2 regions of the Erwinia sp. 009765445 genome follow, and region 1 is predicted to be linked to the other one. Evidence: predicted binding sites of a transcription regulator. Region 1 holds the regulator's gene; the other holds the start of a gene.
The links. The regulator PhoB, encoded in region 1, activates phosphate uptake and scavenging genes when phosphate is short. The targets are predictions, from matches to a motif close to CTGTCATAAAACTGNCNNAT.

Region 2: ugpB (sn-glycerol-3-phosphate ABC transporter substrate-binding protein UgpB) is a predicted target of PhoB. The motif match lies at 1,505-1,524, and genes of this name have one in related genera.

Annotation. Positions count from the first base shown of each region.
Region 1 is NZ_JBYUWC010000015.1:71,713-77,102, forward strand. It holds gene AC3Y5R_RS16915 (PstS family phosphate ABC transporter substrate-binding protein) at 1-29, opposite strand, end outside; gene phoR (phosphate regulon sensor histidine kinase PhoR) at 48-1,361, opposite strand; gene phoB (phosphate response regulator transcription factor PhoB) at 1,385-2,074, opposite strand; gene sbcD (exonuclease subunit SbcD) at 2,276-3,499, shown strand; gene AC3Y5R_RS16935 (AAA family ATPase) at 3,496-5,390, shown strand, end outside.
Region 2 is NZ_JBYUWC010000008.1:107,156-112,545, forward strand. It holds gene livG (high-affinity branched-chain amino acid ABC transporter ATP-binding protein LivG) at 1-628, shown strand, start outside; gene livF (high-affinity branched-chain amino acid ABC transporter ATP-binding protein LivF) at 630-1,340, shown strand; gene ugpB (sn-glycerol-3-phosphate ABC transporter substrate-binding protein UgpB) at 1,619-2,935, shown strand; gene ugpA (sn-glycerol-3-phosphate ABC transporter permease UgpA) at 3,053-3,940, shown strand; gene ugpE (sn-glycerol-3-phosphate ABC transporter permease UgpE) at 3,937-4,782, shown strand; gene AC3Y5R_RS10620 (sn-glycerol-3-phosphate import ATP-binding protein UgpC) at 4,786-5,390, shown strand, end outside.

The DNA of each region.
Region 1 (5,390 bases):
AACAATAGCGCGAAAAACAGCTTTTTCATCCTGAACTTCCGATTCGGTCAACGAACCGCATTCTGGGACAATTCGTTGCTGACAATCAACCTCGGCGGCAGTGAAAAGCTGAAACAGGTCTCTTTGCCCGGCAGGCTGGTGATATCCAGCCGCGTGTTGTGATGGCTGAGCGCATGCTTCACGATTGCCAGCCCCAACCCGCTGCCGCCGGTCTGCCGTGAGCGGGCTTTATCCACCCGGTAGAAACGCTCCGTCAGGCGGGGAATATGCTCTGCCGCAATGCCGGGACCGTTATCCTTCACCTTAAACTGCGCTCCCTGCGACGTCTTCAGCCAGCTGATATCAATACGTGTGCCTTCTGGCGTATGGTTTACCGAGTTATACACCAGGTTTGAAATCGCACTGCGCAGCTGCTCATCATTGCCGAATACCCGCAGATTCGGATCGGTATTAAAATGAATTTCATGCCGTCCCTGACTGAGCGTCTCCGCCTCACGCTGCAACAGCCACAACATCATCGGCACGTCGACTTTTTCCTGCAGATCCAGCGCCGGTGCCGCTTCAATGCGGGACAATGTCAGCAGTTGTTTCACCAACCCGTCCATCCTGCGGGTCTGCTCCTGCATGGTGTGCAGCGCCTTATCGCGAAGCGCGCCCTTCATATCCGACTCTTCCATCATCTCCAGATAACCCTGTAGCACCGTTAACGGCGTGCGCAGCTCGTGGCTGACGTTGGCAAAGAAATTGCGGCGCGCCCCTTCCAACTGATGCATCTGCGTCACATCGCGCGCTACCAGCAGCCACTGGCCTTCGCTGTACGGCATCACGCGGAATTCCAAATGGCGATGACTGTTCAGCACCAGGGTCAGCGGGCGGGAGAAATCGCGCTGGCGAAGATAGCGGGTGAACTCCGGATAACGCAGCAGGTTGAGGATGTTCTGGCCGTTATCCTCCGGCCAGCGCAATCCCAGCATCTGCTGTGCCAGGCCGTTACACCAGAAAATCGTCCCCTCTTCCGTAGTCAGCACCACCGCGTCGGGTAACGACTCCGCCCCGCTGCGGAAGCGCTTGATCAGGCTGCCCAGCTCGCGGCGACGCCGACGATTTCGCGCCTGCATCTGATAAAGGCCATAGAAGAGAGGTTCCCAGCTGCCGCGTCCGGCAGGAGGGGTCATGCTGCGGTCAACCCACAGCCAGTGAGATAAACGAAGTAAATTCGCGAAGTGCCAGCCTGATACGGCCAGCACGGAAATCAACAGCAGCCAGGGCAGGTAGCCAACCAGCAGCCCCAGCACCAGGGCGGGCATGCAGGCAAGCACCAGCTCAAACAGCAATCTCTTCCAGGAGAGGCGTTCCAACACGGTTAAGACTCCAGTGCGAACGATCAGTAGCGTGCAGAGAAACGATAACCTGTTCCGCGAACCGTCTGCACCATACGATCGTGCCCGGTGACTTCCAGCGCTTTACGCAAGCGGCGAATATGCACGTCAACGGTACGATCTTCGACGTACACGTTAGTTCCCCATACGTGATTAAGCAACTGTTCGCGGCTGTAAACACGTTCCGGATGAGTCATAAAGAAGTGCAGCAGTTTGTATTCCGTCGGGCCCATTTCCAGCGGCTGAGTCTCGGACATCACGCGATGCGAAGACGGGTCCAGGCTCAGTCCCTGCATCTCAATCATTTCTTCCACAGCCATTGGCGAGATACGGCGCATCACCGCTTTAATTCGGGCCACCAGCTCTTTTGGCGAGAACGGTTTGGTAATGTAATCGTCTGCGCCCACTTCCAGACCACGCACGCGGTCTTCTTCTTCACCACGCGCGGTTAACATCATCACCGGGATATCGCGGGTCATCGCTTCGCGCTTGAGATGTTTAATAAACTGAATGCCTGAGCCACCCGGCAGCATCCAGTCCAGCAGAATCAAATCAGGCCAGGGTTCGATCAGCAGATTGATGGCACTGTCGTAATCTTCAGCTTCAATAGGTTGATAGTCATTTTGCTCCAGAACGAAACACAACATCTCACGGATTGGGGCTTCATCTTCGACCACCAGAATGCGCTTAGCCATTATTGCTCCTGCTACTGTGACGGAATGTCACTGGATTTGCGGCGTCATTATGCGTCAGTTTTATGACAGTTTTATGAAAAAAGCACCGGTAAGAACACCGTTTTATAACACTTTTTTGAAGGTGCAAACGCCTTTCGCGCTGGGGTTTTTGCCGGGGCTGTTTATAATCGTCGGATCAGCTTTCCGCACCGAAGGGATCCCATGCGAGTGATTCATACCGCTGACTGGCATCTGGGCCAGTTTTTCTACACCAAGAGCCGGGCCGCAGAGCACCAGGCCTTTCTGGACTGGCTGCTGGCGCAGGCTGAAACCCATCAGGTGGATGCCATCATTGTGGCAGGCGATATTTTCGATACCGGCTCGCCGCCCAGCTACGCCCGCGAGCTGTACAACCGCTTTGTGGTCAGGCTGCAGCAGACCCAATGCCAGCTGGTGATCCTCGGCGGCAACCATGATTCAGTCGCCACGCTGAACGAATCCCGCGAACTGCTGGCCTGCCTGAATACTCGGGTGATTGCCGCAGCCAGCGATGACCCACGTGAACAGGTTCTGCTGCTCAATACCCGCGACGGCCAGCCTGGTGCCCTGCTCTGTGCTATTCCCTATCTGCGCCCGCGAGATATCACCACCAGTAAGGCGGGTCAGTCAGGTCATGAAAAACAGCAAACCCTGCTGGAAGCGATCACCATCCATTACCAGCAGTGCTGGCAGGAAGCGCAGGCTCAGCGGGAGGCGATGGACCTGCCGCTGCCGATCATTGCCACCGGGCATCTGACCACGATGGGCGTGACCAAAAGTGACGCGGTGCGCGATATCTATATCGGCACGCTGGATGCTTTTCCCGCGCAGGCCTTCCCACCAGCAGATTACATCGCGCTGGGACATATTCACCGTGCACAACGCATCGCCAACACTGAACATATCCGCTACAGCGGTTCGCCGATCCCACTCAGCTTTGACGAGCTGGGTAAGGAGAAAAGCGTCTTTCTGGTCGGGTTCACCGACGGCAAGCTGAGCAGCGTGCAACCGCTGAATATCCCGTTATTCCAGCCAATGCAGATGATTAAAGGCTCGCTGGAGGAGATCGAAAACCAGCTGGCGGAGATCCAACCGCGCGAAGATGGCAAAACGGTGTGGCTGGATATCGAAATTGTCACCGGCGCATGGCTGAACGATCTGCAACGTCGTATTCAGGAGATGACGCTGGAACTGCCTGTGGAAGTTGTGCTGCTGCGCCGCAGCCGTGAACAGCGCGAGCAGGCCATTGACCGTCAAAATAATGAAACGCTGAGTGAGCTGAGCGTGGAGGAAGTCTTCACCCGTCGTCTGGCGATGGAAACCGATGAAGAGCCGGAGCGGCTGGCCCGAGCCACCCTGCTGTTCAACCAGACGCTGGCCGAAATTGATGACGAGGAACAGCTGTGAAGATCCTGACGCTGCGGTTTAAAAACCTCAACTCGCTGAAGGGCGAATGGAAAATTGATTTCACCGCCGAGCCGTTTGCCAGCAACGGCCTGTTCGCCATTACCGGCCCGACCGGCGCGGGTAAGACCACGCTACTGGATGCAATCTGCCTGGCGCTGTATCACGAAACCTCCAGACTGGGAAAACTGTCGCAGTCGCAGAATGACCTGATGACGCGCGACACTTCAGAATGCCTGGCCGAAGTGGAGTTTGAGGTGAAAGGCGTGGCCTGGCGTGCTTTCTGGAGCCAGAACCGGGCGCGTGGCGTGGCGGACGGCAACCTGCAGGCACCGCGAGTGGAGCTGGCCCGCTGCGAAGACAACCAGATCGTTGCCGACAAGGTCAAGGACAAGCTGGAGATGCTGACCGCGCTGACCGGGCTGGATTTTGAACGCTTCACCAAATCGATGATGCTGTCACAGGGGCAGTTTGCGGCCTTCCTGAATGCCGATGCCAACAGCCGCGCCGAGCTGCTGGAAGAACTGACCGGCACGGAGATCTACGGCCGCCTGTCGGCCAGCGTTTTTGAGCGACATAAAAATGCCCGTCAGGCACTGGAGACGCTCAAAGCCCAGGCTGGCGGCATGGCTCTGCTGGATAACGAGCAGGTTCAGCTGCTTACCGGCCAGCTGGAGCAAAGGGTGGCAGAGGAGCAGGTACTCACTTCTCAGCATCAACGTCAGCAGGTTTTACTGCAGTGGTATCAACAGTTTCAGGCCATTTCTCAGGCTGTAACCGCTGCCGAAACCGATCGCCTGCAGGCGGAAACCGCCTGGCAGCAGGACAGCGCGCAGCTGGATCGCCTGCTTCAGGCCGAACCGGCGGAAAAGCTGCGCCCGCTCTGGCAGCAGCGCAATCAACAGCAGCAGGATTTGCAGGGGCTGAAAGAGCAGCATCAGCAGTTAACTCAGCAACTGCAGCAGGCTCAGCAACAGCTGGAAGGCTCCACCGCTCAGATGAAAGAGGCGGATGCACAAAGGCAGCAGCATGAGGCAGAACGCCAGCAGCAGGAGACGCTGATTACAGAAAGCGTCCTGCCGCTGGATAACCGCATTGCCTCGCTGGAGCAGCAATGCACTCAGCTGGCGAAAGAAGTGAGTGAGTACCAGCATTCCCTTAGCCGCCGCCGGGCAGCTCTGCAACAAAATCAGCAGGCACAGGCCGAGAAGCAAACAGCACAGCAGCTGAACCAGAAATGGCAGCAGGACAATCCACACTTTGTTCACTGGGGCGAATCCCTGCCGTTGTGGCGCGTCCGCTTTGAGCAGCAGCACCAGAGTGAAGTGGCACTGATTTCGCAGCAGCAACGGCTGACGGAGCAGCAGAAAAATCTGGAACAGCTGCAGGCACAGCTCAGCCAGCTTGAACAGCAGGCTAAACCGCAGCAGCAAGCACTGGATCAGGCGCAAAAACAGTATTCAGAGACTGAGAAAAGCCATCTGGCCCTGCAGCAACAGCAACCGGAAAGCGAACTGCAGGCTGCACTGACCCGTCTCAACCAACAGCGCCCGCTGCGGCAGATGCTGGCGCTGCTCTCGCCACAGTGGCAACAACTGATGCTACGCAGCCAGCGCACCCTTGCCAGCCAGCAGCTTTTACAGCAGCAGTTGCAGGAAGCAGAACAGCAGCTACACATTCTGCGCAACGGCTGGAAAGAGAAGCATCAGCACCAGCAGGATCTGGAAAAACGCTGCGAGCTGGAGCAGCGCATAGCTGACCTTGAGCAGCACCGAGCCCATCTGGAAGCGGATCAGCCCTGCCCGCTGTGCGGCTCCCGCCAGCACCCGGCCGTTAGCGAATATCAGGCCCTGAAGCCTTCAGAAAACCAGCAGCGGCTGGCGCAACTGAAGGC
Region 2 (5,390 bases), on a different contig from region 1:
GTTTAACTGCCTGACCGGTTTTTATCGTCCGACGGGCGGCAGCATCAAGCTGCGGGATCAGCAGCTGGCCGGTCTGCCGGGGCAGAAGATTGCACGGATGGGCATTGTGCGGACCTTCCAGCACGTTCGCCTGTTCCGTGAAATGACGGTGATTGAAAATCTGCTGGTTGCCCAGCATCAGCACCTGAAAAGCAGCGTGTTTGCCGGACTGCTGAAGACGCCTGCCTTCCGTAAAGCGGAAAGCGAAGCGCTTGATAGTGCCTCCAGCTGGCTGCAGCGTGTTGGACTGCTTGAACTGGCAAACCGTCAGGCGGGGAATCTGGCCTATGGCCAGCAGCGCCGTCTGGAAATTGCCCGCTGCATGGTAACCCGTCCGGAAATCCTGATGCTGGATGAACCGGCGGCGGGGCTGAATCCGAAAGAGACGCACGAGCTGGATGAGCTGATTGCTGAGCTCAGAGGCGAGCATAAAGTCTCGGTACTGTTGATTGAACACGATATGAAACTGGTAATGGGCATTTCTGACCGCATCTATGTGGTTAATCAGGGAACACCGCTGGCCAATGGCACGCCGGAAGAGATCCGCAATAATCCGGATGTTATCCGCGCCTATTTAGGAGAAGCATAATATGAATCCGATGCTTTCCCTGCAAAACGTCAGCGCCCATTACGGCAAAATTCAGGCGCTGCATAACGTCAGCTTGCACATCAATCAGGGCGAAATCGTCACGCTGATTGGCGCTAATGGCGCGGGTAAAACCACTATCCTCGGTACGCTATGTGGCGAGCCGAGGGCGACAGAAGGGACGATCACTTTCGATGGTAAGGCGATCACTGAATGGCAAACCGCGCGCATTATGCGTGAAGCGATTGCGATTGTGCCGGAAGGGCGGCGGGTATTTTCCCGCATGACGGTGGATGAAAACCTGGCGATGGGCGGTTTCTTCGCTGAACGTCAGCAGTATCAGACTCGCATCAAGCGTGTGTATGAGCTGTTTCCGCGCCTTTACGAGCGCCGCATACAGCGAGCCGGAACGATGTCCGGCGGCGAGCAGCAGATGCTGGCGATAGGCCGTGCGCTGATGAGCCAGCCGCGCCTGCTACTGCTGGACGAACCGTCACTGGGTTTGGCACCGATCATCATCCAGCAGATTTTCGACACTATCGAACAACTGCGGCAGGAGGGAATGACGATTTTCCTCGTTGAACAGAATGCCAACCAGGCGCTGAAGCTGGCCGATCGGGGCTACGTGCTGGAAAACGGTCACGTGGTACTGGAGGATACCGGCGCGGCGTTGCTGGCTAATGAGGCGGTGCGTAGCGCTTATCTTGGGGGATAGTTGGCCCCGACAACTAAAGCGCGGGAAATGTCGACCGGTAATCCATCAACCCGCTCCTGGAAAGGGGTGGGTTGAGATGTTCCCGAAGATGCTTTTTGCGCTTTATATACTGCCGATATTGCACGCACACATGCTGGTTTATGGCGTGATCCCTCGTCACCTGTCTGTCACTCCCCTGTCATAAACTCGTTATCTTTCCGTCATTTTCACATGTCATGTTACATCCCGAACAATATTGCGCCATTTGGCGCGAATGACACCGGGCACAGGAAACCGACATGACATCGTTCTCCCGCAAAACCGCACTTTGCGTCGTACTGGGACTGACCTTCAGCAGCCACGCTCTGGCCGCCACTGAAATTCCTTTCTGGCACTCTATGGAGGGAGAGCTGGGCGTTGAAGTCGATTCTCTGGCAAAACGCTTTAACGAATCTCACCCTGATTACAAAATCGTGCCGACTTATAAAGGCAACTACGAACAGAGCCTGGCGGCCGGTATTGCTGCCGTACGCTCCGGTAAAGCGCCAGCGATCCTGCAGGTTTACGAAGTGGGTACAGCGACCATGATGGCCTCTAAAGCTATCGTGCCGGTGTATGACGTGTTCAAAAACTCAGGGATTGCTTTTGATGAATCCCAGTTTGTGCCAACGGTTGCCGGTTACTACAGCGACTCTAATGGCCACCTGATTTCCCAGCCGTTCAACAGCTCCACGCCGGTTCTGTATTACAACAAAGACGCCTTTAAGAAAGCCGGTCTGAACCCGGATGAGCCGCCAAAAACCTGGCAGGATCTGGAGAAAGATGCTGCTGCACTGCGTAAAGCGGGCATGACCTGTGGCTACGCCAGTGGCTGGCAGGGCTGGATCCAGATCGAAAACTTCAGCGCGTGGCACGGTCTGCCAGTGGCGACCAAAAACAACGGCTTCGACGGTACTGATGCCGTTCTGGAATTCAACAAACCAACCCAGGTCCGTCATATCCAGATGCTGGAAGAGATGAACAAGAAGGGTGAGTTCACCTACTTCGGTCGTAAAGATGAGTCTACCGCCAAGTTCTACAACGGCGACTGCGGCATCACCACTGCCTCTTCCGGTTCACTGGCTGACATCCGTCACTACGCCAAATTCAACTACGGCGTGGGCATGATGCCTTACGACTCTACCGTACCGAACGCTCCGCAGAACGCCATTATCGGTGGTGCAAGCCTGTGGGTGATGAAGGGCAAAGACGCAGCAACCTATAAAGGCGTAGCTGAGTTTATGCAGTTCCTGGCCCAGCCGGAAATCGCTGCCGAATGGCACCAGAAAACCGGTTACCTGCCAATCACCACCGCGGCTTACGAGTTGACCCGCAAGCAGGGCTTTTACGATAAAAACCCGGGTGCGGACACCGCCACTCGCCAGATGTTGAATAAGCCACCATTGCCGTTCACCAAAGGCATGCGTCTGGGCAACATGCCGCAGATTCGTACCATTGTTGACGAAGAACTGGAAGGCGTCTGGACCGGATCGAGCACCCCTCAGGCCGCTCTGGATAACGCGGTGACCCGTGGCAACCTGCTGCTGCGTCGCTTCGAGCAGACTGTTAAGCAGTAATAACGACTTGTGGGGCGAAGAAATTCGCCCCTTACAACCTCCCTGGCTGTACAACTGACTGTTTTTGTCGCGGCGGAAGGTATTCCGCCCGCAATACCTTAATTTCAGAGCGACCTTATGTCTTCTTCCCGTCCCGTTTTTCGCTCGCGCTGGCTGCCCTATCTGCTGGTGTTGCCACAGTTGCTGATCACCGTGATCTTCTTCCTCTGGCCTGCCGGAGAAGCGCTGTGGTATTCGGTGCAGAGCATCGATCCCTTTGGTATTTCCAGCACCTTTGTCGGGCTGGACAACTTCAAACGCCTGGCTGGCGATGAATACTACCTTGACTCCTTCTGGACCACGTTGGTGTTCAGCGGTCTGGTGACCGTTATCGGCCTGGTGGTTTCCCTGTTTTTTGCGGCGCTGGCCGATTACGTCCTGCGCCTGAAGCGTTTCTATCAGACGCTGTTTTTACTGCCTTATGCCGTGGCACCCGCGGTGGCAGCGGTCTTGTGGATGTTCCTGTTCAGCCCCGGGCTGGGCCTGATTACCCACTTCCTGGCGCAGATTGGCTACAACTGGAATCATGCGCAGAACAGCGGCCAGGCAATGTTCCTGGTAGTGCTGGCCTCCATCTGGCAGCAGATGAGCTACAACTTCCTGTTCTTTTTTGCCGCGATGCAGTCAATCCCAAAATCGCTGACCGAGGCTGCCGCCATCGATGGAGCCGGTCCGGTACGCCGCTTCTTCCAGCTCTCCCTGCCGCTGATCGCCCCGGTGGGCTTCTTCCTGGTGGTGGTGAATCTGGTCTATGCCTTCTTCGACACCTTCCCGGTGATTGATGCCGCAACGGGCGGCGGACCGGTGCAGTCCACCACCACGCTGATTTACAAAATCTACCGTGAAGGCTTTGCCGGACTGGATCTCTCTTCCTCCTCCGCGCAGTCGGTGGTGCTGATGGTACTGGTGATCATCCTGACGGTGATTCAGTTCCGCTACGTCGAAAAAAGGGTGCGTTACCAATGATTGAGAACCGACGCGGGCTGGATATTTTTAGCCATATCATGCTGGGGCTGGGCATCCTGACGGTGTTGTTCCCGCTCTATATCGCTTTTGTCGCTGCCACGCTCAGCAACACTCAGGTATTCCAGGTGCCGATGACGCTGATCCCTGGCAGCTCACTGTGGGACAACATCGCCAATATCTGGGAACATGGTGTGGCGCAGAGCAGCGCGCCCTTTGGCGTGATGCTGATGAACAGCGCGATTATGGCGCTGAGTATCACCGCCGGAAAAATCGTGGTGTCGATCCTCTCCGCCTTTGCGCTGGTGTGGTTTCGCTTCCCGTTGCGTGGGCTGTTCTTCTGGATGATTTTCATCACCCTGATGCTGCCGGTGGAGGTGCGTATTTTCCCTACGGTGGAGGTGATCTCCAACCTCAACATGCTGGACAGCTACAGCGGATTAACTCTGCCGCTGATGGCCTCAGCCACCGCCACCTTCCTGTTCCGCCAGTTCTTTATGACCCTGCCGGATGAGCTGATTGAGGCGGCCCGCATCGACGGAGCCAGTCCGATGCGCTTCTTTTGGGACATCGTGCTGCCGCTGTCGAAAACCAACCTGGCGGCGCTGTTTGTGATCACATTTATCTACGGCTGGAACCAGTACATGTGGCCGCTGCTGATCATCAACGATGTGCACCTGGGCACCGCCGTGGCGGGGATCCGCAGCATGATAGGCAACGGTGACGGCTCCACGCAGTGGAATCTGGTTATGACGGCAATGTTGCTGACCATGATCCCACCGATTGTGATTGTTTTAGTGATGCAGCGCGCCTTCGTTCGCGGGCTGGTTGAGAGCGAGAAATAAGTTATGGCAGGTGTAAAACTTCAGGCCGTAACCAAATCCTATGACGGTAAAAACCAGATTATTCAGCCGCTTGATGTGGCGATCCGCGACGGCGAATTTATGGTGATGGTCGGGCCATCCGGCTGTGGAAAATCGACGCTGCTGCGCATGGTCGCCGGGCTGGAGCAGCTCACTACCGGCGACATCTATATTGATAACGAGCGCGTGACTAACCTGGAACCGAAAGATCGCGGTATTGCGATGGTGTTCCAGAACTACGCCCTGTACCCGCATATGAGCGTGGAACAGAATATGGCTTATGGCCTGAAAATCCGCGGCATGGGTAAAGAGCATATCCGCCAGCGCGTGCTGATCGCTGCCAGAAGCCTGGAGCTGGAAGCGCTGCTGCACCGCCGTCCGCGTGAGCTTTCCGGTGGTCAGCGACAGCGTGTCGCAATGGGGCGCGCCATCGTGCGTGAACCTGCGGTTTTCCTGTTTGATGAGCCTCTTTCCAACCTGGATGCGCGCCTGCGCGTGCAGATGCGCCTGGAGCTGCAACAATTGCACCGCCGTCTGAACACCACCAGTCTGTATGTGACCCACGATCAGGTGGAAGCGATGACGCTGGC